Linked DNA regions of Pokkaliibacter sp. MBI-7. The protein of the gene in region 1 interacts with the protein of each later gene in a pairwise test. Links are inferred from orthologs where the notes say so. Each region holds a gene or a part of one and is shown on either strand. Other genes may lie near its edges.

Region 1 (12,190 bases):
CAGATGCTGATGAATGAAGGGATTGATATTTTGACGTTGGAGTAAAACACTCTCACTTTAAACAAAAAGGCGCAGAAACATGTTCCTGCGCCTTTACTTTATCAGTCATGTCCAGACTGGATAACTCAGTGCATCAATGGCAAATCCAAACCCAGCTGTTGCGATACCCCTCGACCAACACTGACACCAAATTCTCTGGTCAGTTTTTGCCAAGGCGACATCTCTGGTGCATAGTCTTGCACCTCATCCAGCCCAACAACCTCCCTGGCAACACTATCTACGCTACCCAAGCCATCAATCAGCCCGAGAGTCACCGCTTGCTGTCCGGTCCAGACCATACCAGTAAACAAGTCCGGCGCATCCTTAAGTCTGTCACCACGTCCTTTCTTCACCTCATCGATAAATTGCTGATGAGTGACATCCAGCATCGCCTGCCAACGCTGGTCAATCTCCTCAGACCGAGGACTGAAAGGGTCCAACAGGTTCTTGTATTTACCTGATGTCATGGTTCGGCGCTCAACGCCCAACTTATCCATCAGCTGCACAAACCCAAAGCCTGATGAAATAACGCCAATGGAACCGACGATACTGGCTTTATCAGCATAGATATCGTCCGCAGCGGCTGCCACATAGTAGCCTCCTGAAGCTCCGATATCATCGATCACGGCATAGAGCTTCTTGTCAGGATGCAACCCTCGAAGACGTTTGATTTCATCGTAGATCTGCCCGGCCTGCACGGGACTGCCGCCTGGGCTATTGATACGCAGAATGACTGCTTTGGCATGAGCATCAGCAAAGGCATCACGCAATGAAGCATTGATAGCGTCCGCACTTGCCTCCTCACCATCCGCAATAACACCCTTCAGGTCGATCAGAGCAACGTGATCCTTGGCCCCCAACTCGGTCTCTGCACTAGGCCATGCGAGCAGAAGAATAACGATGAAGTAGCCCAGCGTAGCGAGCTTAAAGAAGATCCCCCAACGTCTTGCCCTGCGTTGCTCCCTGAACAACCCAAGTACGACTTTCTCAATAAGGCGCCATTCCTTATTGGTGCGCACCTCCAGCGGCTGACCAGAGAAGTCCTTGTCCACACCAGTGCTACTTGTATCCTGTTGATCGGATCCTTCCGGCCGCCAATTAGAGTCGCTCACCCTTTCTCCTTAGTTTCCGTAAGCCAATGAACAATATCGCGAATTGAAGTGAAGAAAGCTTTCGGCGCAAAGGGTTCCAGCCGCTCCGCACCATGTACGCCATAGAGAACAGCTGTAGAGTCGATACCAGCCGCTTGCGCCATCTGTAAATCAAAACTGGTATCCCCTACCAGCAGCGCGTCGCTTGCCTGTACCCCATAATGCTCCAGCAGCTCAAAAAGCATTTGAGGATGGGGCTTGGAGGCCGTCTCATCAGCGCAGCGCGATGCTGAAAAATACTCACCCAGGCCAGTATTCTGCATTCCTCTGTCTAGTCCACGGCGACTTTTCCCAGTTGCCACCGCCAGAGAGTAACTAGCCTCTCGCAATGCGGTAAGCGTTTCTCTGACGTGAGGAAATGTCGGAGATGGCTGCTGATCTGCATCAAAAAAGTGATGACTATAGATTGTCCGGAAATACTGATTGGATTGAGGAGATATCCCCGGAAACAAAGCTTCAACCATTTCAGGCAAACCCAACCCGATCAATTCCCTGATCTGACTAGCGCTCGGCTGAGCAAGCCCGGCATCTTTGGCTGCCCGCAGCATACATTGTGTGATTCGCTGTGCAGAATCGATAAGCGTTCCATCCCAGTCAAATATGATCAGTTTGTACATCAGCCATCCCGTAAATTTATTGCGACTCCAAACATCCGCCAGGTAAAAGCGTTAAACACTAACTGTTTGTATAGCGTTGACGTGCCTCGTTCATCAACCGGGCAATCTGCCGTGGTTTTTGATAAGGCAACGAGTGATCCGTACCTTTCACCTCATGGTAGTTAACCATGGTGTTTTGCCTGGCCAGATGAAGATAGTGATCATGCAACTCGCGAACACTACGCCCACCCGCAAATAATTCTGCGTGCTGTAAATGCTCAAGCAACTGATCCCGCTCGACCTCATGGGCCGAGCGAGTCACAGAGTCCAGTGCATTGGCAAATCCTAACGGTCGCTCTGCCAAACGGCTGATCGTCATAGACTCGGTTTTGTCTGATCGATTGCGCCCCGGCGCAATGGTATCGAGAAACAAACGAATTCCATCACTGGGATCATGCTGTTGGCGAATATGCTGTGCCGCCTCAGAGTAACGCTCACGAATACTCCTGACCTCATTGATATCGGCTCGGTCCAGCAGTGCAGGCTCCAGCAGATAAAGCTGTCCCACTCGTGAAGGATTACGCTGCTTAAGCAACATGGCTATTAACCCCCCGAAGGAGTAGCCACCCAGATCGAAACGCCACCACCCGAGCTGATCCAGCAGACGCACAACATCATCACACACTTCCTGCACGGTAAAAGTGGATTCACTGCCGTCCAGGTAACGGGTTTCCCCCATTCCTCGCAAATCCGGCACGAGTATCTGACCCCAATGATCCAGATGCTCGACAATCGCAGACCAGGTCAGCTCCCCTGCCACACCCGCGCCATGCAGCAGCAACAAGCGTTCGGAAGAAGAGGCAACATTGTTGGTATATATCTGATAGGAAACATCTACGCCGTTCACTGAAAAACTGCGGCGTACCACTGAGTAACTTTGCTGGATCATGAGTTCCGACTGCGAGACTGCGGGTTTGGAACAAAACTGCGGTATATCACTGGCGAGCAGATGAAAGTAGCCACCCTATTCTCTGTCACCTGGCTGATTTCCGGACCTCAGAATCAGCAACATTGAGTCACATCGCGATATACCAGAACTATGGGCTCCAGGAGCCAACCGTTGTTAGCCTACACCTTTCTTATCTGGCTGGGTAGAATTCCCTGCTTCGCTACCAGGAGTCGTTCGAGTGCAATTTATTTCACTGCCATATCTGAATGCTGAAGATGCTTTTGTTGGCATCAAGGCGGGAACATACCCTGTTCTACTCGACTCCAACGCGCCCCACTCACGCGATGGCCGATTTGATATCGCTGCCTGCGATCCACTCTTTGTACTCTCTTACACCCCCGGCCAAGGTATCTGTTTGCAGGATGCCTCAGGGAGGATATTGCCCTGCCCGGACGATCCCTTCTTGGCGACAGAGCACCTGCTGTTGCGCTTCGGGCAGATCAGCACCGACACCGATCATCCTGACATTCCCTTTTATGGCGGTTTGTTAGGTTACTGGTCATATGATCTGGGCAGAGTTGTTGAACATATGCCGCAGCTGGCAGATCACGATATAGCCTTGCCCGACATGTATTTAGGGCTGTACTCCTGGGCAAGGGTTACCGATCATGCCAAACAATCAAGCTGGCTGGTCATCCATCCTCAATGCCCCTACTCTGCTGAATTTCTTATCCAGCGTTACCTCTCTCAGCAAGCACCATCAGAACCTTCTGCTTTTGAACTGACGTCCCCCTGGTCAAGCAACATGGATCGGGCTCAATACGGTGAAAAGTTCCGTAGCGTCAAAGACTACATTCATGCAGGTGACTGTTATCAGGTCAATCTGGCACAACGCTTCAGCACAAATTTCCGGGGGGATAGCTGGCAGGCATATCTTCGACTGCGTAAGCAGGCCCCTACTCCTTTTGCTGCCTACCTTTCTTTGCCCCAAGGTGACATCTGCTGCCTTTCGCCAGAGCGTTTTCTGGCTGTTAATCAACTTCAGGTGGAAACCAAGCCGATCAAAGGCACCATTCCAAGAGGCACGACCACTAATGAAGATCAACAACTGATGGAGCAACTGCGCAATAGCGAGAAGGATCGTGCAGAGAACCTGATGATCGTCGATTTGCTGCGCAATGACCTTGGCCGAAGCTGCGAGGTTGGGAGTGTTCAGGTGCCACTGCTTTTTGACGTGGAAAGCTACCCCAACGTTCATCATCTGGTCAGTACAGTAACCGGCAGACTACGCAACTCAGCTGACCGTCTCGACCTGCTGAAGGGAGCCTTTCCCGGCGGCTCTATTACCGGCGCCCCCAAGATTCGCGCGATGGAAATCATTGAAGAACTGGAGCCTCACAGGCGTAGCGTCTACTGCGGCAGCATCGGCTACATCAGCCTGCACGGTCGTATGGACACCAATATCGCCATCAGAACAGTGCTGTTCCATCAGGGTCAGGCGCATTGCTGGGCGGGAGGCGGCCTGGTCGCAGACTCCGTTGAGGAGTCGGAGTATCAGGAGACCTTAAGCAAGATAGGCAATTTGCTCAGAGCGCTGGCTTAATTGCAGCAAGCTCGTAATACAAAGCCCCGCTGCAGATCAGATATCGCAGCGGGGAGAGAGCATCAGGCGTTAATGTTCAGGTAACTTAACATCAGCAAAGAGTTCATCGATTTCCTGCCGTGATGTGCACTCACCTGCTTTCTGAACCCGATCACGGGTCAGATGAGGGGCAAACAATTCGAGGAAGTCGTACATATAACCACGCAGGAAGGTACCCTTACGGAAGCCAATTTTCGTCTGACTGGGCTCAAACAGCTCACTGGCATCCAGTGCCACCAGATCATCATCGACCTCCGGCAACACTGCCATGGAGGCAATAATGCCGACCCCTAACCCCAAGCGTACGTACGTCTTGATCACATCAGCATCCACCGCGGTAAAGACCACACGAGGGTGAAGCCCCTTGCTATTGAACGCATCGTCGAGTTTGCTGCGACCAGTAAAGCCGAACACATAAGTCACTAACGGATAACGAGCCACATCCTCAAGCGTCAGTTTGCCTACCTGCGTCAACGGATGATTACGCGGCACCACGACTGAACGGTTCCAGGTGTAGCAAGGCATCATGATCAGATCACTGAAATGCTCCATCGCCTCGGTGGCAATCGCAAAATCGACAGTACCATCTGCTGCCTCTTCAGCAATTTGCATCGGAGTTCCCTGATGCATATGCAGACTGACGTCCGGATAGCGTCCCATAAAACTCTTGATCACAGGCGGTAACGCATAACGCGCCTGGGTATGGGTCGTAGCAATGGACAGGCTGCCCTTACGCTCATTACTGAACTCTTGTGCAACCTGTTTAATACTTTCAACCCGACGCAGAATTTCTCCTGCCATACTGAGAATGCTTTCACCGGCAGGAGTGACATGGGTGAGATGCTTACCGCTACGGGAAAAAATTTCGACGCCTAACTCATCTTCGAGAAGTCTGATCTGCTTGCTGATGCCTGGCTGGGAGGTATAGAGACTTTGGGCCGTCGCTGACACATTCAGATCGTGTTTGGCGACTTCCCAGATATAGCGTAATTGCTGGAGCTTCATGCATTCCCCCTGGCCGTATCTGGTTATTGCTTTCCGGGCAGTGCGAACTGTTATAAATAACCGTTATACAAAAGGACCCGAATATTCCTTTTTCGATAATTTAGATAAGGCCATGGGATTTCACAAGTGAGAATTGTATCCGTGCACCATGCCGATCCTGAAAGATGAAGCTTGCCAGCCCGAAGCGACGCTCAACAGCAGGACTCCGGGCTTGCCTCAGGTCAGATGGGCATCCTGGACAGGTGACGCAACAGTTGCTCGGCTGACAATACGCCAGACCAGCTCATCGACCGCATCAGATCACCCTGAGAGGAATAGAAAACCAACGCTGGAGGGCCAACCAGCTCGTAAAATTTGTACATGCGCTGATGGTCTGCCGTGTTCGCGGTCAGATCAACACGGATCAGGTGAAAGCTTTTCAGCTCCTGCATGACAGCCGCATCTTTGAAGGTAAAAGCGTCCAGCTCCTTGCAGGAGATACACCAGTCAGCATAAAAGTCCATCATCACCGGACGCCCCTGCTCTTTGGCTTGAGCCAGCTGCTGCTGTAATTCCGCCCAGGTCGTGACAGTGTGAAAATTCAACTCCGTACTGACGTTACCTTCATGACTACTCTCCGCATAGACTGCCAGGGGAGCAAGTGGATTGCGACTACCACCTGCCAGTCCCACCAGCAATACGACTGAGTACAACAGCACAAGCAGTGCAATACCCTTACCCAGACGCCTTCCCGCACCGGCATTATTATCAAGAGGCTGTAATGCGCCCAACACGACAGCCGCCAGCAGCAATACAATGGCCAGCAAAGCCAGCACTAATCCCAGTGGCAATACGCGCTCCAACAGCCACAAAGCCATCAGTAACATCAGTACGCCGAAAACGTGCTTGACCGATTCCATCCAGGCGCCGGCTCTCGGCAGGATATGCCCCGCAGACGTGCCGACTATCAATAATGGCACCCCCATCCCAAGGCTCATGGCAAAGAGTGCTGCCGCGCCAAGCCCTGCACTCCCCTGCTGGCCGATGAAGATCAATGCGCCAGCCAGCGGAGCAGCCACACAGGGTCCAACAATCAGTGCTGAAAGCATGCCCATCATGGCAATTCCAAGCCATCCGCTCCCATTCTTCCGATTGGCAGCAACACTAATGTGACTTTGCAATGCTGAGGGCAACTGAAGGGTAAACACCCCAAACATCGCCAGCGCAAAGGTCACAAAGAACAGAGCAAGCAAGATCAGTATCCATGGTGCTTGTAGCTGTGCCTGAAGATTGGCGCCAAATAATCCAGCGATCACCCCCGCGATCGTGTAGGTCACTCCCATGGCCAGCACATAGGTCAGGGAAAGAAAAAAAGCACGTCGGCTGGACATCATCCCTTGTTGGCCCGCAATCATGCTGGAAAGAATGGGAATCATTGGAAACACACAGGGCGTGAAGGACAGACCCAGACCGGCAATAAAGAAGGCCAGCACAATGACCCAGCTACTCTGCTGTTTCAGCAGCTGCAGGAAGTCAGCCTGTCCCGCCAAAAACCATGAGCCCGCGCTGCTGGCAGATATCTGCTCGCCTTCCGGAGGCGCAGTGACACCTTGTCCCTGAACAGACTCTGCAGGCCCGGAGAGCTTGCTGCTCTCCACACTGCCAGCCGGTAAGACGGGAGTATTTATGCTGTCGCTGGTACGAACGGGAATATCTGTCACCTTCAGCTGCTGCTGTACAGGAGGAAAGCAAATCCCTCCTTCCCAGCACCCCTGATAGGTAACTGTGAGAGTATCCGCAGCAGCCGCACTCTCATCTCGAGCAAGAGAAATTTGTGCATGAGCCTGCTGGTGATACACCACGACCTTACCGAACAGAGGATCCGGCTTCTCCTCGCCCGGATCGGGCAGCATCAGGCTCTCCACCTGACTGCCGGATACCTCGACCTTGATCTTGTCTTTGTAGAGATAGTAACTCGGGCTGATATACCAGCTCAGCGCCACCTCGCCCTTCGCATTGTGATCAACCGACATCACAAAAGCCTGATCGACCGGCAACGGCTCAGTATTTGAAGATTTATCGAACAACCCAGCGTAAGCGGGTGATATCAGAATGCCCAGCAGGCAGGCGAATACTATGCGTAACATGCAGATACCGGAAAATAAGGACAGATATGGCATAGAGCGTTTCGACCGTCAGAAGTTCCCCAACCGTCGTCAGGCCCTGCATATCTCAATCGTTCACATACCAGTCAGAACAACAAAGAAATGCAGGCTATTAAGCCAATAGTTTGAATCTTATGGGCTTCTGTGCCTGAGCTCACTATGGTACAAAGCTCGGGGGGACGGCATGGCCGTCACACAAAGGGCTTAGTATAAAGGCCGCAAGGCCAGGAAAGAAAATGACAGATTCACGTGTAGAAAACCTCAATATCGAATCCCAGACGCTGCTTTCAACACCCGATGAGTTGAAAGCCAAGCTACCCATTTCTGAGCGCGCACGTAATACCGTGCTAACAGGCCGTGATATCGTGCGTAACATTCTGGACCGTCAGGACCACCGCCTGATGGTGGTGATTGGCCCCTGCTCCATCCATGACGTAGAAGCGGCCAAAGACTATGCAAAACGCCTCAAAGCCCTGGCGGAAGAGCTGTCTGATACCCTTTATATCGTCATGCGTGTGTATTTTGAGAAGCCCCGCACTACTGTCGGTTGGAAAGGCCTGATCAACGACCCCTATCTGGATGATTCCTTTGACATCGAGACCGGTCTTTATACCGCTCGCAAGTTGCTGCTCGATCTGTCCGAGCTTGGCCTCCCCCTGGCAACAGAAGCACTGGACCCTATCTCTCCACAGTATCTTCAGGACCTGATCAGCTGGTCAGCCATTGGCGCTCGTACCACTGAATCACAGACTCACCGTGAGATGGCAAGCGGCTTGTCCTGCGCTATCGGCTTCAAGAATGGAACGGACGGTGGCCTGGGCGTCGCCATTAATGCCCTTCAGTCAGTGTCACACCCGCATAACTTCCTGGGTATCGATGATCAGGGCAAAGTGGCCATCACCCGCACTCGCGGTAACCAGTATGGCCATGTCGTACTGCGCGGCGGCAACAGCAAACCCAACTACGACTCCGTCAACGTCGCGCTTTGCGAACAGCAACTGAGTAAGGCAGGTGTCTCGACCAACATCATGGTTGACTGCAGCCACGCCAACTCCAACAAAGATCCTGCACTGCAGCCTCTGGTCGCAGACAACGTCGCCAACCAGATTCTGGAAGGCAACAAATCCATCATGGGTCTGATGATCGAGAGCCATATCAACTGGGGCAGTCAGTCCATCCCGGCCGATCTGAGCGAATTGAAATACGGCGTATCAATTACCGATGCCTGCATCGACTGGGCGACAACTGAGACTTGCCTGCGCAGCATGCGTGCCAAGCTGAAAGACGTGCTACCCACTCGTTAAGCAGCAAAAGCATACATGCAGAACAAAAAATGGCCTTCGGGCCATTTTGGGATACTGACAAACCCCGGTCATTTTGATCGGGGTTTTGTTTTTCTGCCGTCTACTGCAACGTTTCCGTCGCTGAGTTCAGCAAAGCGCGGGGCGGGCATAGTGCTAACCGTGCAGTTCTTTGGCATCGGCAAAGCTTCGCTCTACCGTTTCCTTGCGGCGCTGATAGAGAAGTTGCCCTCCCGAGCTCAAGCGGTGCTGGCTGATCCGCTCCTTACTGTCCTCCCAGACATGACGTGTCAGCGTCTTTTCCCCTTTCACGTTGCCGGTACAGCGCTCTCGCTGTAGGCAGTTAAAACAGCGATCAGGGTCTGAGCGGCAGTGGCGGTAGCCGTTGCGATCGGTGGTCTTGTATATCAGGGCAGGTATAACGATCCTGCTCGGCGTCGTCGTGGTATTCCCGCTTGTAGAAGTAGCCCTTACGGTGGGTCGGCCGCCGATGACGCCGTAGATCTGGCGCGCCTCCAAACCTGTGCAGATGCCCGCCGTGCAGTAACCGGCCTCCAGCCCCACCGACCGGATCTCGAAGCCGAACCGCTCCGCCTGTCGATCCAGACGCCTCAGGTAAGGTACGCTGTCGTGGACATTGCCGGGCGTCAGGTGAACATCGGTGATGATGTTGCAGCGCCCATCCACGGTACGGTGATCCAGGTAGAAGAAGCCTTTTGCTTGCCGTTTGTTCTTGTTGGTATTGGCCTTCAAATGGGTGGAGTCGGTGTACAGCGTCTTGCCGGAGACCAGTTTCTTACGCATCGCCTGCAGTACGATCTCATCGAAGATCTGCTGGTACACCTTGGACTCGTTGAAACGGCGGCGTCGGTTCTGACTCAACGTTGAGGCATCGGGCACCTTGTCGGTGAGGTTCAACCCCAGGAACCAGCGATAGGCGACGTTGACCTGCACATCGCGAATCAACTGGCGTTCACTGCGCACACCGTAGGGATAACCGAGGAGCAGCAGCTTGAACAGTCGGATCGAGCGCGGGCCGGCCATTGTCCCTGCAGTAGAGGTCTTTGACCCGTTCATGGATGAAGCTGAAATCGATGGTCTTGTCGATCTTGCGCAACAGGTGATCGGCGGGGACGAGTTCGTCGATGCAGACAAACTCCCATCCGGACTGGGTGGGGCTCTGTCTTTTAGCATGGCCCGATTATAGGAACCCCCGCCCGAGGGCGAGGGCTATGTCAGCAGTCTGAGGCGGCCTAAAGCCGCCTCAGATGCAAAAGCGCTGATTAACGCGCAGGTGTTCTCATCGTGACGAACTCTTCTGCCGCGGTGGGATGGATACCAATCGTGGCATCAAACACCGCTTTGGTGGCACCGGCCTTCAGTGCAATACCAATCCCCTGGATGATCTCCCCGGCCTCCGCTCCTGCCATGTGCACACCGACAACCTTATCAGTAGCGGAATCAACGATCAGCTTCATCAGACAGCGTTCATCACTGCCACTCAGGGTATGACGCAGGGGCCGGAACTCTGAACGGAAGACCTTGATGTTGCCATAGCGCTCTCTGGCCTGTTCCTCACTCAAGCCCACGGTGCCAATATTGGGATGACAGAAAACCGCAGTGGGAATGTTGTCGTAGTCAGGCTCAGGGCGCCCTTCCCCGTACAGATGATTAGCCAGGAAGGTGCCTTCCGCCAACGCCACCGGCGTCAGCTGCACGCGGTCAATAACATCTCCCAGCGCGTAGATGGAAGGTACAGAGGTCTGGAACCGGTTGTTGACCTTGACCGCACCTTTGTTATCCAGGGCTACCCCCGCCGCCTCCAGCCCAAGACCCTGAGTATTGGCAACACGACCCGTCGCGTACAGCACCTGATCGGCATGGAGTGCAGGGCCATTACCTGTGCTCACCTGAATCCCCAGTGAGGTTTGTGACAGCTCAGTCACATCGGTATTGAAGTGCAGCCTGACACCTTTCTTGGCCATTTCAGTGGCGACGTATTCACGAATTTCCTGATCGAAACCGCGCAGGAACAACTCACCGCGATACAGCAAATGCGTTTCAGCTCCCAGCCCTGCGAAGATGGACGCAAACTCCACGGCAATATAACCCCCACCGACAATCACAATCCGTTGAGGAAAACGCGCCAGATCAAATATTTCGTTGGAGCTGACAGCAAGCTCCCGGCCAGGAATGTCAGGGATAAACGGCCAGCCGCCAGTGGCCACCAGAATCCGTTCACTGGTGTAGGTTTTATCTCCCACCCTGACGGTGTGCTCATCCACCAGCGTGCCGCGGCCGTCGATCAGTTCTACACCTGCATTGCCCAGCATATTCCGGTAAATGCCATTCAGACGGCTTATCTCGCTCTTTTTGTTGTCACGCAGTGTGGCCCAGTTGAATCTGGGCTGCTCCAGTTCCCAACCAAAGCCAGCAGCGTCATGAAAGTCATGACCGTAGTGCGCCGCATAGGAATACAACTTTTTCGGTACGCAACCGACATTGACACAGGTTCCGCCCATATAGCGGTCTTCACACACCGCAACGCGGGCCCCCAAGCCAGCAGCCATACGCGAAGCACGCACACCACCCGATCCGGCACCAATGACAAACAGATCAAAATCGTACTGGCTCACACATCACTCCTTTCAGCTTGAAATCTGTCATTTATCAGGTCTCTGAATACGCTCTCAGCGACCCGTCCGAGTCGATTGCATTACACTTCGACTCTGTTACTCTTCAGCGCCAGAAACTGCACCGTAAGCATTCCTTAATCGTTCCACTTCAACGAGTTGCTGTCCGTTGAACTCACATAAACAGTGCCATGCATACTAAAAACGTTATCTATTTCAGCCAGGCCGACACCATCCCTGCGCTGTTCATGGAACGAGTAAAACGTAATCAGGCAGAGGGTATTGCCTACTGGATTCATCAGCCTTCGACCCGCCAGTGGCACTCTCTCAGCTGGCAGGCAGTCCATGATGCCGCTGCACGCTGGCAGCAGGCCTTTGTGCGTGAGGGGTTGCAGCCCGGTGACCGGGTGGCCATCATGCTCAAGAACTCCCTCGACTGGGTACTGTTCGATCTCGCCGCACTGGGTCTTGGGCTAGTCACTGTCCCTCTTTACGTCAATGACCGGCCCGGTAATGTCGCCCACATTCTCAGGGAAACCAACACTCGGCTATTACTGTTGAGCACCGCTAATCAGTGGCAACAACTGCAAGATATGCAGTTGGATGCGCCTGATTTAAAGCGTGTACTGTCGCAGCAGCCCAACGAACATAGTGATGTCATGGCGCTGGAGGACTGGCTGGGCGCAGAGGATGACACTTCAACGCCCGTCAGCTATCAAAACCGGCAGAC
Region 2 (12,199 bases), on another replicon or contig:
TTCATGTAGTCGCTTACTTTAACGGACCTCAACATAGCATGACTCCCGCTCAAAACCAGGCTGCCAATCAGGTCTTAAATTTAGCTCGCTTAATACATAAAACTGATATGAGCCGATAAAAGCCGACATTTGGCGAACCGAATTGATCAGCGACGATACCTGACGAAAGGGCATCATCGCTTCCATCACCTTCATTAACTATAGTCGTCCTGCGGCAGGCCGCGAGAGCAATCCTGCAAACTGTGCAAACAAACAACACATCTAGCCAATGAGAGCTAAGCTGTACGACGCCCGACACCTTGGTAGATAAATCCACGCTCAGCCATCAGATAAGGATCATAAATATTACGTCCATCCAGCACTAAAGGAGTCTTCAAGAGCTGCATCAGACGTCGATAGTCTGGACTCCAGTAGTCTTTCCACTCTGTCATTAGCAACAAGGCATCTGCTCCTGCCACTGCTTCATAAGGATCACTGCATAAGACCAAATCGTCACGGTCACCGAGCAGCTCTCTCACATTGTCCAGAGCTTTAGGGTCATGCAGACGTACCGAACACCCCTGCGCCCAGAGCGCTTCCATCAACACCAGTGACGGCGCATTACGCATACTGCTGGTATTGGGTTTAAAGGATGCCCCCCAAACTGCGACTGTCCGGCCTTTAAGTTGCCCTTGATAGTGGCACCATAACTTTCGAAACAGTACCTCCTTCTGTTGCTCATTAATTTTAAGAACCGACTGCAGTAAGTTGCCATGCCCGCCACTTTGTTCAACCTGGGCAGCGAGACGAATGATATCAGCAGAAAAATGTGCCCCACCGAAACCACAACCGGGATAGATATAGTCATATCCAATACGGCTATCAGACCCAACACCATGCCGAACCTTCTCAATGTCGACATCGAGAAGCTCGGCAAGGTTTGCCATCTCGTTCATAAAGCTTAGCTTGGTAGCCAGCATCCCGTTCACAACAAACTTACTAAACTCGGCCTCTCTGCTGCTCATAAACAGCAACGAATCACGGTTACGATTAAAAGGTCGAAGAATGTCGCGCATCAGTGCTCGTGGCCAATCAACATCACAGCCAACCAACACTCGCCCTGGACGCTGAAAATTATCCAGTGCGGTACCCTGACGAATAAAGTCAGGCATGGAAACTACAGCATAGGGGGAAGAGAACCCCTGCTTAGCCCAATTCTGCGCTATTGACGCCTGCAATCGCTCTGCTGTCCCTACAGGCACAGCGGTCTGAATGATCAGCAGTACACGCTCATCCACCAGCTGATCTAACCCCAGCCATTCATCGAGAGAAGCATAAGCATCAGGGTCCAGAGCTAAAAAGTGTGCATCCTTACCTGGTAGCAACTTTTGGTGGCCTACCTCAACTTTCAACCGCCCTTCCAGTTGTTCCTTATTGAAAGCTGCAAGCAACCCTGGCTCATCGGAGAGTAGAGATTGCCACTCCACCATCTGTAATGACTCACCAGGAGCAGGCATCAGTACAACATTGTTACCTACATGAGCCAAACTAACAGCGGTCACTACGCCTGTCAGGCTAAGGCCATAAATACCAATATCCATATGCTTGTACCTTGTATATGACTGAGTTTGTATGCCTTGAAGCCACTTTCCCGCGGCTATAGTTATGGTAGACGAATAGCTTTATTGGACCGGTTGCAGAGAGTTGCTTATATGTAATCACCAATGCTTGACGAGTCGCTACATTGAGCACGAGCTGCATCCCCTAGGTGAGCCCTCATCAGGCACCCCAGAACTGAAAGCACATTTTATAGCCGTGACTAATCACTAGTTGGCTGCACACCATTCAATGCGAGCAGCGAAAGGAAGTACGCCTCATCCCTCACTTCAACCCCCAGCACTTCAGCCTTCGACAGCTTTGACCCGGCTCCAGGACCAGCTAATACCCAGCTGGTTTTTGCAGAAACACTCCCTGCCACTTTGGCGCCTAATTGCTCCAACAGCGCCTTCGCATCATCTCGCGAAACACTTTCCATAGTACCTGTCACCACCACTGTCTGCCCCGTTAGTGGCAAGGATGCAGAAGCATCACCAACGCTGCGAGGCTGACCTTCAGTCCAATGCACGCCGACCTCTATGAGGCGATCTACAGCATCAAGATTGTCTGACTGTCGGAAAAACACATGAATATGTTTAGCTACTACAACACCGACATCTGGCACTTCCTGAAGCCTCTCAATATCAGCCTCTTTAATCGACTGCAAATTACCGAAGAAGCTGGCAACAGCTTTTGCTGTAGATTCGCCAACTTCACGGATACCCAGGGCATATATGAACTTTGCAAGAGTTGTCGACTTGGACGCATCTATAGCCTTCAGTAGCTTAACTGAAGATTTTTCTCCCATGCGCTCCAAGCCTATTAGTGAAGATAGTTGTAACTTGTATAAGTCAGCAGGACTCAGTACCAAACTTGTGTCTACCAGCTGATCGATTAACTTGTCACCAAGTCCATCGATATCCATCGCACGGCGAGAAACAAAATGCTTCAGTGCCTCTTTTCGCTGAGCCGGGCAGGACAAACCACCCGAACAGCGGGCAACTGCCTGCTCCTCCTCGCGCTCAACATCAGCCCCACAGGCAGGACATTGAGTCGGCATGGATACAGGTCGCGCAGTGTCAGGACGTTTCTCCAACGCCACTCTCACAACCTGAGGAATAACGTCGCCCGCCCGACGAATAAATACATAGTCTCCAACCTGGATGCCAAGTCGATCAATTTCATCCATATTATGCAACGTTGCATTGGAGACAGTAACCCCACCAACAAACACTGGCTTCAGTTTAGCTACAGGAGTTATAGCGCCAGTACGTCCAACTTGAAACTCAACCGACTCAACAGTGGTCATCGCCTCCTGGGCGGGGAACTTATGAGCGATAGCCCATCGGGGAGCTCTAGAAACGTAACCCAGCTCTGATTGCCAGTCGCGCCGGTTTACCTTAAAGACCAAGCCGTCAATCTCATACTTGAGTTGATCTCGTCTGGTCATCATTTGGCTGTAGTATTCTGAACATCCATCGATACCAGAAACCAATTTGATTTCAGGATTTACCTTAAACCCCCACTGCTTCAGCTTTTCAAGCAAAGCCATCTGATCCTCAGGCCACTCATGCCCTTCTAGCAGACCCACAGCGTAACAATAACAATCCAACGAGCGTTTAGCTGTGATCCGGGAGTCTAGCTGGCGTAAACTTCCCGCGGCAGCATTCCTTGGGTTTACAAATGGCTTCTCATTTTTTGCAATAGCGCGCTGGTTAAAAGCCTCAAAACTGGCTTTTGACATAACCACCTCTCCCCTTACCTCCAATCGCTGAGGCACTGAGTCCCCGAGCAGACGTAACGGAACCGCAGCAATCGTTCTTACGTTTGCGGTTATGTCCTCTCCAAACTCACCGTCCCCCCGCGTTGCAGCCCTGATCAGAGAGCCATTTTCATACAGCAAACTGACGGCAATCCCATCCAGCTTAGGCTCAGCTGCGAACGCCACTGTACTCGTTGCGGGTAGTTTAAGCCGCTCCCGAATACGCCGGACAAAGTCCTGCATATCTTGCTCACTAAAAGCGTTATCAAGAGAGAGCATGGGAGCAACATGTTGCACAGTACTGAAGCTGCTTAATGGTGACCCTCCCACTCTCTGCGTCGGGGAGTCTGTAGTCAGCAGCTCTGGATGCTCATTCTCCAGCTTTTTCAGCTGCTGCATTAATGCATCGTAGTCCTGATCAGGAATTCGCGGATCATCTTCGACATAGTAATGATAGTCGTGCTCACGAATTTGCTGACGGAGCGACTCAATGGCATCACTAGGAGTAAGAGACATAAGAAACTGGTCCTGACAGAAACGACATAGGCCGGAATTGTACCGGCCTATGTCGTTTCTGTCAGGACAGCTTTGCTATCAAGAAAGGTGCTGTCTGCGATGAGGTTGATGTGTCAACTGACGCCTTTCAAACTCCCGGATACGTTGACGACAGTGTTCGATTGTCTGGGGGCGCATGACGCTATGATTCTCGTCTTTTAGCTCACCATTCAGGTTTTTTGCCAAGCACTGTGCAGTACTCAGCATGCACTCGAAAGCCAGCATCAAATCGTCAGCACCAGGCATACCCATGAAGAACGTCACCCCGGGGGTTTTTACAGACTCGATATGATCAAGATCAAAGTCACCTGGATTCAACATGTTAGCCATGCTGAACTGGACTTTACCTTTGTTGAGCCCCAGTTCATGGCGATGGAAGATATTTCTTTCGCCGAATCGCAAACCGCATGCTAGCAGTACCTGTAATAATTGCTCACCGTCAAAACCACCGTCACTGACCGCGGTCACACTAACGATAATATGCTCCTCAGCATTAACACTGAACGATGAGGCATCTGCTTTCACGCGAGCCTGACGCTTAAGCTCGAATAATGGGTCGGCGCGCATGGGCAGGACACGCGCGGTTTCCTGGTAAGGAACGTCTTCCTCTTCTATGACAATTGCTTCTTTCTGTTCGGTCTCTAAAGAAGTTGGAATATCGTCACCATCAGCCTCATCAAAAAGATCGACATCGTCATCCATTAGCTCAGAAATAGGTCGTTCCCATGGATTTGAAGCTGCCACATCAGGAGAACCATCTTCATTACAGTTTTTTATTACTTGCTCTGACTGCGGGTCAGATGCATCAACCAAAGATTGTTCATACCATTCTGCCTGAGACCCAGTAGTCTCAAAAACTGAGCTCCTTGGCTCCGCATGACCTGAAGCAAGACTAATTGACTTGCCTCTACCAGAAAAGCTCTGATCTTCCGACAAAATCAAACCGTCAGTCTCAGACATTTGGTTGTGATGAGTATCTTCCACAACTGAATCTGGCCAATCTGCCACAGTAGTTAATGTGGGGGCGAAGCTCTCTGCAAACTCATGATCACCAGAAGCAGAAAATGAAGACTGAGTTGATGAAGTAAATTTGTCTGCTGGCTGATCCAGGAGAGGATCTACCTCAACGTGTAAATCGTGCAAACCTACTTTCGGAGGAACTTTTTTGCTCTCTAACTTCCTGGGAGTGATCTCACGATTAGCTGTTGAACTCTTGGAAAGCTTACCCGAGCGGAGCTTATTCAAAGCACTAGCGAAGGCATGAGGCTCCATTCTGGTCACCCTTGCCCCACCATTAGGCAACTCCCGACTAACAGAATCTGAAGACTCCACGTCACTCGCGCTGGACAGACTTCTATCGATTCGCATACGCAAAGGATTACGATTGCGCTGCATATAAAAACGCCGAAGACCGTCAACTGCGATTAGGACAATGGCTACCATGCCAAAAACAATGAGCCATTCGCGTAAGCTGATTTCCATTCTTAAACAACCGCTGTCTGAGTCGCCACTTTAAAACTGTTTTTCATACTAGCTAGCCACTGATCTGCTTACTGAGATATCTAAATACTCAATGCCTTAGAGTACAAAAAACAACCTCTTTAATCATAACCACCAGCTGACTGGGTGCAAGAAAAAACAGTAGGTTTACTGATATTGCTTATCGATCTGCAATTTTAGACTCAGTTGCTGCTTTTCCGCCAGTGTCACTCCATCTATTTCACCAAACCAGTCGCCTTTTTCTGGAATTGGATTGTTACTTTGTGAAATACGTGCAACGACCTGTAATGGCCCGTTATTTTCCAGTGACTGTCCCACCATGCTATTGCTTTGATCCAACACGATAGTTTCAGACAACGCCGCCGCACTCACACGACGGACAGCTAAAGGCATTTTCTCGCCTGCACGTCGAACTAACACAAAAACAAATTGATCGTCTCTGAGCTGGGCATTTGCCTCAGGAGACAAAGTAACTGTCACACTAATGCGCTCCAAAGAACGCTTCTTGCCATCCAAACTATCATCACCCAGCGAAGCACTTTGTTGCAATTGAGCCTGAGCCTGGATGATGCCACTACGCAGAGCTTGCGCAGCTTTCTCATCTGGATTGGAGGACAATGCTCTCTGCCAAAAACCAATAGCCTCTTTATAGAGTTTCTGATTGTATGCTGCGATACCCAAAATCCCCATCACCGTTGGCTCATTGGGCGCAAGAGCCAGCGTATCATCAATTGCCTGCTTTACTTCCTGAGTAATCTTTCCGCCACCGGCAAAAAATAAGGCCTGCGCCTTTTGCCCCATGACCATGACTTTAATTGGTGCATTATCTGGAATATAAGACTGTGTCTTGGTAAGTGCGTCCGCAGCTTCCTGATAACGACCCAGATCCAATAGAGTACCTGCTAAGACAAACCATCCTTCAGGATTGTCTGGATTGCTAGCCAGCCGTTGTTGCAACTCAACGACAGCCTGGTGCAATGACATTCCCTTGCTGTTCTCCATTGCTATCCATTGACCCATTTCATCTGCAGCCCCCCAATATTTATAGAGTGGCAACCCAACCAGCGGAATCAATAGCGCTAGCAAGACGACCAGAATGAGCTGCTTTCGTTCTACGATGTAAGAAGCACCCACATCTTCCTGCAGAGGGATATCAGCTAAGAGTTCCTGCTCAAGCTCCGACTTGTATAGCTTAAACTCTTCATTACTCAGTCCATTGAGCTTAAGTTCCAACTCCGCATCGTATAGGCGATATCTAAATGCTTGAACATTTGCTCTTTTTCGGTCGACCACACTAACGGCAGAGCGTACCGGATGAAACAGTGGATATACGACAAATGCTATTGCAGCCATAACTAACATGGCTGCAGCCAACCAGAATACAACCATTAGCGGTCATCCTCTTTCAGCAAAGAAGCTAACCGGGCAGCTGAGTCACTCAACTCGTTAGTATTCGCCTGCTCTATACGGGGCCGACTACGACCCGCAAGTAACCAGACAGCCAGACCACCAACAAGCAAAAGCAACAGTGGGCCAAACCAGAGAAGCCAGGTGACCGGATCAAGCTTCGGCCGGTAAAGCACAAACTCACCAAAACGACTCACCATGTAATTCTGGATGTCTTGATCTGATTTCCCTTCACGTAGCAATGTTGCTACTTCATCACGCAAATCCTGTGCAATAGGAGCGTTCGAGTCTCCAATATTCTGATTCTGGCATTTGGGACAACGTAACTCCCATACTAGAGATTGATAACGCTGCTGCAATTGAGGATCAGCAAAGTGTTGAGCCTCAATTGCTGCGCTTACCTGGTTTGTCATGAACAAAACCAGCAGCATAAAAAATGCACGCCCCATAAACGATCAGCTCTTTAAACGTTCATAGATTGGCTGGATCTGCTCCCGCCACACTCGCTCATCGACAACACCCACATGCTTATAGCGAATAATGCCGTCTTTATCGATGAGGTACGTCTCAGGTGCACCATAAACTCCCAAATCAAAGCCCAAGCTGCCCTTTTCATCAAAAATACTGAACAAATAAGGATTTCCAAGCTCAGCCAGCCACCTCATTGCGCTAGCACGGTCATCCTTATAGTTGATGCCAATAATAGGTACACCCTGTTTGGCAAGCTGCATGAAATACGGATGTTCCATATGGCAGGACGGACACCAGGTAGCCCAAATATTGAGTAACACTGGTTGCCCCTTGAGCCGCGCAGCACCGATCAGCTCACTACTATTCTCTACTGTAGGCAAACTAAAGTCTGGGAGGGGCTTATTTATTAACGCAGAGGGAAGCGTGCTGGGATCCTTTCCCAAACTTTGCCAGAACAGCACACCCAAGCCAAAAGCAACTATCAAAGGCAAGAAAAACAACGCTTTACGCATGAGAAACCTCAGTTACAGGTGCTGTTTCTAACCCTACACTTGCTTGCGACTGTCGATGACGCAACCGGCGATAGCGCAGATCTGTGGCCGCTAAAGCACCGCCAAATGCCATCAATAGCCCACCCAGCCATATCCACCTCACCATAGGTTTGATATGAATACGTACAGCCCATGCACCACCGTCCAGACGCTCTCCCATTGCAATATAAATGTCTTGCATCAAACCTGGGTCGATAGCGGCCTCAGTCATCATTGAACGCTGGACACTGTAATTGCGCTTTTGTGGAAACAGCTCCGTTATGGTTTTGCCTTGCTTACTAACAACAAAATGCCCCTGCTCCGCCGTGTAGTTAGGCCCTTGCAAACTGGTCGCTCCGAGATAGCTGATGTCGTAACCATCGATATGTTCCACATGCCCTGGCTCAACACGGATATCCTGCTCAAATGCGTGCAGACTGACCCAGGTTACGCCAAGAATCGAAGCACAAAAACCCAAATGAGCCACATGCATCCCCCAATATGACCTTGGCTGCCTCCATCCCTGCTGACTGAAACGTATACGACGCGCCACATCAACAAGCGTAGATACTGCTATCCAGCCTGCCATGACGACACCTAAAACAATTCCCCAACGATGCTCCCCTCCCCAAATAATTGCCACTGTTGCAAATATCAGTACCGCCAACGCCGGAAACGCTAGCGATTTCAGCCACTGATCTCGCGCATGACGTTTCCAACGGAGCATTAATCCACTGCCCAGTGCGAGTGCCAGCAGCCCCATAAGAGGAACGAAAAGCATATTGAAATAGGGAGGGCCAACTGACAATTTGCCCAACTGCAGGGCATCAACTACCAGTGGATATAAAGTGCCAAGAAGCACGACGACCATGGCAACCAGCAAGATGAGATTGTTGATTAACAGCCATGTTTCTTTTGATAACAGATTAAAAGTCGATTCAGACTTGAGGTCGACTGCTCGTAATGCGAACAGGAGCAGTGACCCGCCTACCGTTACCGCAAGTAACATCAATACGAAAAAGCCACGCGTCGGATCAGAGGCAAAGGCATGCACTGATGTCAGCACACCGGAACGCACCAGAAACGTCCCGAGCAAGCTGAGAGAAAATGCACATATTGCCAGCAGGACAGTCCAGCTTTTGAATTCACCACGCTTCTCTGTCACTGCCATTGAATGTATTAGGGCTGTACCGGCCAGCCAAGGCATGAATGACGCGTTTTCAACCGGGTCCCAGAACCACCACCCCCCCCAACCCAGTTCGTAATAGGCCCACCAGGAACCCAGAACAATACCTATGGACAAGAAAGCCCACGCCGCATTAGTCCAAGGTCTTGCCCAACGAGCCCACGCCGCGTCCAGCCGGCCTCCCAAAAGTGCAGCTATAGCGAAAGCAAAAGCCACCGAGAAGCCAACATACCCCATATACAACATAGGTGGATGAACGATCAGTCCAAAGTCCTGTAACAAAGGATTAAGATCCTGGCCATCATCAGGAGCATTGAAAAAGAGACGAGTAAAGGGACTAGAGGTGAGTAGCACAAATAACAGGAATCCGGTTGAAATCATACCCATCACGGATAGAACGCGTGATCGAAGCTCAGCTGGCAGGTGTAAGCTACGCCATGCCACGGCAACAGTCCAAAGACAAAGAATGAACAACCACAACAATAGTGACCCCTCATGCCCACCCCATACTGCACTGAATTTGTAGTACCACGGTAAGTGACTATTAGAGTTGGTAGCAACATATGCAACAGTGAAGTCGTTGGTCATAAATGCATATGTGAGAAAGCCAAACGCCAACGCCACAAAGAAAAATTGCCCCGTAGCCAGAGGTGTTGCGAAACGCATCCAGAATAAATTGCCCCTGAACGCTCCCCAAAGAGGAACCAAAGCGAGCATCAAAGCAAGACACAGTGCCAGTATTAACGCCAGCTGGCCCAACTCAGGGATCATGACTTAATGCTCCGCAGATGGTTGAGGGGGGAGTTTGCCACTGGCCTTGAGGGCTGCTGCCACCTCAGGTGGCATGTATTTCTCATCATGTTTCGCCAGAACCTGATCGGCAACAAACACTCCTTTACTGTTCATTTTACCCAGTGCAACCACCCCCTGCCCCTCACGAAACAAGTCTGGAAGGATACCGGTATACTCCACCTCTATGGTCTTTTGAAAATCGGTCAATGCGAAATGTACCATCAGACTGTCACCTGAGCGTTGCAGACTGTGTTCCACGACCATGCCACCCGCGCGAATACGTGTGTCATCTGGTGCCTGATGATCTGCTATCTGTGAAGGTGAGTAGAAAAGATTAATATTTTGTTGTAGTGCGTACAGCGCCAGACCAACAGCAACAGATACCCCAAGCAATAGTGCAACGACAGCCCACATACGATGTTTACGCTTGAGATTCATGCGACCGCTCTCTAATCAAACGTTGCCGTAGGCTAGCTAGTACAGTGCCTCGCTTAAGCAGAGGTATGACCACATTCCAAAGCACCACCAGCATCGCTATACCGTAACTTGACCATACATACAGACCATGCCCGCCCATATGAATGAAGTCGCTAAAACTGGAAAAATACATTGACCGTACTCACGACTATTGAGTTCAACTTTTAATCAAAAAAATACGCAGGCTACTTTATTTGGCTATTGCTCAGCAGATCACATACCCAACCAGCACGACGCTCTCGCTCCAGGATTTCAGTCCTGCAACGAGTTAACAGAGTCCAGGTGAACAAAGCATAGAATCCCAGCACCATGAGCAATAATGGCACCCACATTTCGGCAGGCATCGCTGGCTTTTCCGTCAGAGTAAATGAAGCGGGCTGATGCAGCGTATTCCACCAGTAAACGGAGTACTTGATGATTGGCAGATTAATCACACCCACGATGGCAAGAATCGCACTGGCCTTTGCGGCCATCTGACGATCACCAATAGCCGAATTGAGCGCTATAACCCCAAGATAGAGAAACAATAAGATCAGCATAGATGTTAATCGGGCATCCCATACCCACCAGGCGCCCCAGGTCGGCTTACCCCAAATTGCCCCCGTCACCAGAGCCAGAAACGCATAAGAAGCGCCAATAGGGGCAGCGCATTTAGCCACTACCTCTGCTACCTTCATTTTCCAAATCAGACTAATGGCCCCTGCCATTGCCATCAACAGATAGACAGACTGCGCCAGGAATGCTGAGGGCACATGAAGATAGATAATGCGAAAGCTATTACCTTGCTGATAGTCTGCCGGTGCAAATAAAAGTGCCCAGACCAAGCCAATAGTGAGCAACAATGCGGCCGAGCCACCCAGCCACGGCAACCATTTTCCACTCAACTCATAGAACCAACGAGGAGAACCCAGTTGATAGAACCATTGAGGCATTTTCTGCTTTTTTAATGCTTTTGCGTTCGCCACGACCTTAACCATTGATACTAATCCGCAGTGCAGCTGCTGTTGCTATGGGCGCCAAGGGTAACGCCAGCGCGAGAAATGCGCCTAATATAGCAAGCTGACCAGTAGCCTCCATCCCCTGCAATGAGGCAGTTACAGCCCCACTCCCGAAGATCAGGATGGGAATATAAAGAGGCAACACCAGCAAAACCAGCAAAACCCCTCCTTTACGCAGCCCAACCACCAAGGCGGCACCAATCGCGCCAATAAGACAAAGACTAGGCGTACCGATAAGCAGACTCAGACACAGAACCTCATAACTACCCACAGGAAGAGACAGCATCAACGCAAGCAGAGGCGCCAACAGCGTTAATGGCAGGCCGGTCAGCAGCCAATACGACAAAACCTTGGCACTAATCAGCAAAGCAATAGGCTGACTGCCAACAATAATTTGCTCCAGAGAACCATCCTCAAAGTCACTCCGGAATAGTCCATCCATCCCCAGAAGCGTCGCAAGTAATGCTGCTACCCAGACAATACCGGGGGCAATCTTCCCCAACAATGCAGGCTCAGGGCTAACAGCCAGAGGGAAGAGGCAAACTACCAGCAGAAAAAAAACCAGCGGATTGAGCCAATCAAATATGCGTCGAGCAGCTAGCCTCAACTCACGATACATCGTCATCCGCCAGGGACTGTCAGCAGCCATAGGCGAGGTCGCTAGCACATTACGATCAGTTGATGACATAGCTACCGTTACCACGCAGAGATAACGTTCGGCGGCACATGGACTCAGGGAGCACATGGTGAGTGGTCAGTATGACGCAACCTCCACGGCTTGCATGACGCTGCATCTGGCTTTCCAACATACCTACCCCTTGCCGGTCAATGGCTGTAAATGGCTCATCGAGAAGCCAGAAAGTTGCGCAACTCATATACAAACGGGCAAGACTTACTCTACGGTTCTGCCCTGCTGAAAGTTGATGACATGGGACATCCTCATATC

The links.
Region 2: the proteins of dsbD (region 1) and QCD60_RS01505 interact in binary tests that used the Escherichia coli proteins (3 or more experiments, as listed by UniProt). The link is inferred for Pokkaliibacter sp. MBI-7 from one-to-one orthologs.

The regions. Positions count from the first base shown.
Region 1 is NZ_JARVTG010000002.1:490,930-503,119, reverse strand. What follows is about bases 5,057-8,047. They hold dsbD (protein-disulfide reductase DsbD), read right to left. Parts: upstream 7,509-8,047; coding sequence 5,604-7,508; downstream 5,057-5,603. Other genes in these bases: QCD60_RS21905 (3-deoxy-7-phosphoheptulonate synthase), read left to right, coding at 7,763-8,047; cysB (HTH-type transcriptional regulator CysB), read right to left, coding at 5,057-5,382. In the rest of the region: QCD60_RS21940 (Maf family nucleotide pyrophosphatase), read left to right, coding at 1-45; signal peptide peptidase SppA, read right to left, coding at 126-1,151; QCD60_RS21930 (HAD-IA family hydrolase), read right to left, coding at 1,148-1,807; QCD60_RS21925 (alpha/beta hydrolase), read right to left, coding at 1,866-2,735; pabB (aminodeoxychorismate synthase component I), read left to right, coding at 2,974-4,338; more of cysB, read right to left, coding at 4,408-5,056; more of QCD60_RS21905, read left to right, coding at 8,048-8,830; gor (glutathione-disulfide reductase), read right to left, coding at 10,111-11,463; QCD60_RS21890 (AMP-dependent synthetase/ligase), read left to right, coding at 11,652-12,190. UniProt on the Escherichia coli protein: Required to facilitate the formation of correct disulfide bonds in some periplasmic proteins and for the assembly of the periplasmic c-type cytochromes.
Region 2 is NZ_JARVTG010000001.1:296,377-308,575, forward strand. What follows is about bases 6,019-9,018. They hold QCD60_RS01505 (DsbE family thiol:disulfide interchange protein), read right to left. Parts: upstream 7,783-9,018; coding sequence 7,255-7,782; downstream 6,019-7,254. Other genes in these bases: ccmI (c-type cytochrome biogenesis protein CcmI), read right to left, coding at 6,019-6,781; QCD60_RS01500 (cytochrome c-type biogenesis protein CcmH), read right to left, coding at 6,781-7,248; QCD60_RS01510 (heme lyase CcmF/NrfE family subunit), read right to left, coding at 7,775-9,018. In the rest of the region: QCD60_RS01475 (CBS domain-containing protein), read right to left, coding at 1-35; QCD60_RS01480 (nucleotide sugar dehydrogenase), read right to left, coding at 276-1,580; NAD-dependent DNA ligase LigA, read right to left, coding at 1,799-3,853; cell division protein ZipA, read right to left, coding at 3,932-5,374; more of ccmI, read right to left, coding at 5,540-6,018; more of QCD60_RS01510, read right to left, coding at 9,019-9,757; cytochrome c maturation protein CcmE, read right to left, coding at 9,761-10,216; heme exporter protein CcmD, read right to left, coding at 10,200-10,388; QCD60_RS01525 (heme ABC transporter permease), read right to left, coding at 10,441-11,232; heme exporter protein CcmB, read right to left, coding at 11,225-11,902; cytochrome c biogenesis heme-transporting ATPase CcmA, read right to left, coding at 11,928-12,199. UniProt on the Escherichia coli protein: Involved in disulfide bond formation. Catalyzes a late, reductive step in the assembly of periplasmic c-type cytochromes, probably the reduction of disulfide bonds of the apocytochrome c to allow covalent linkage with the heme.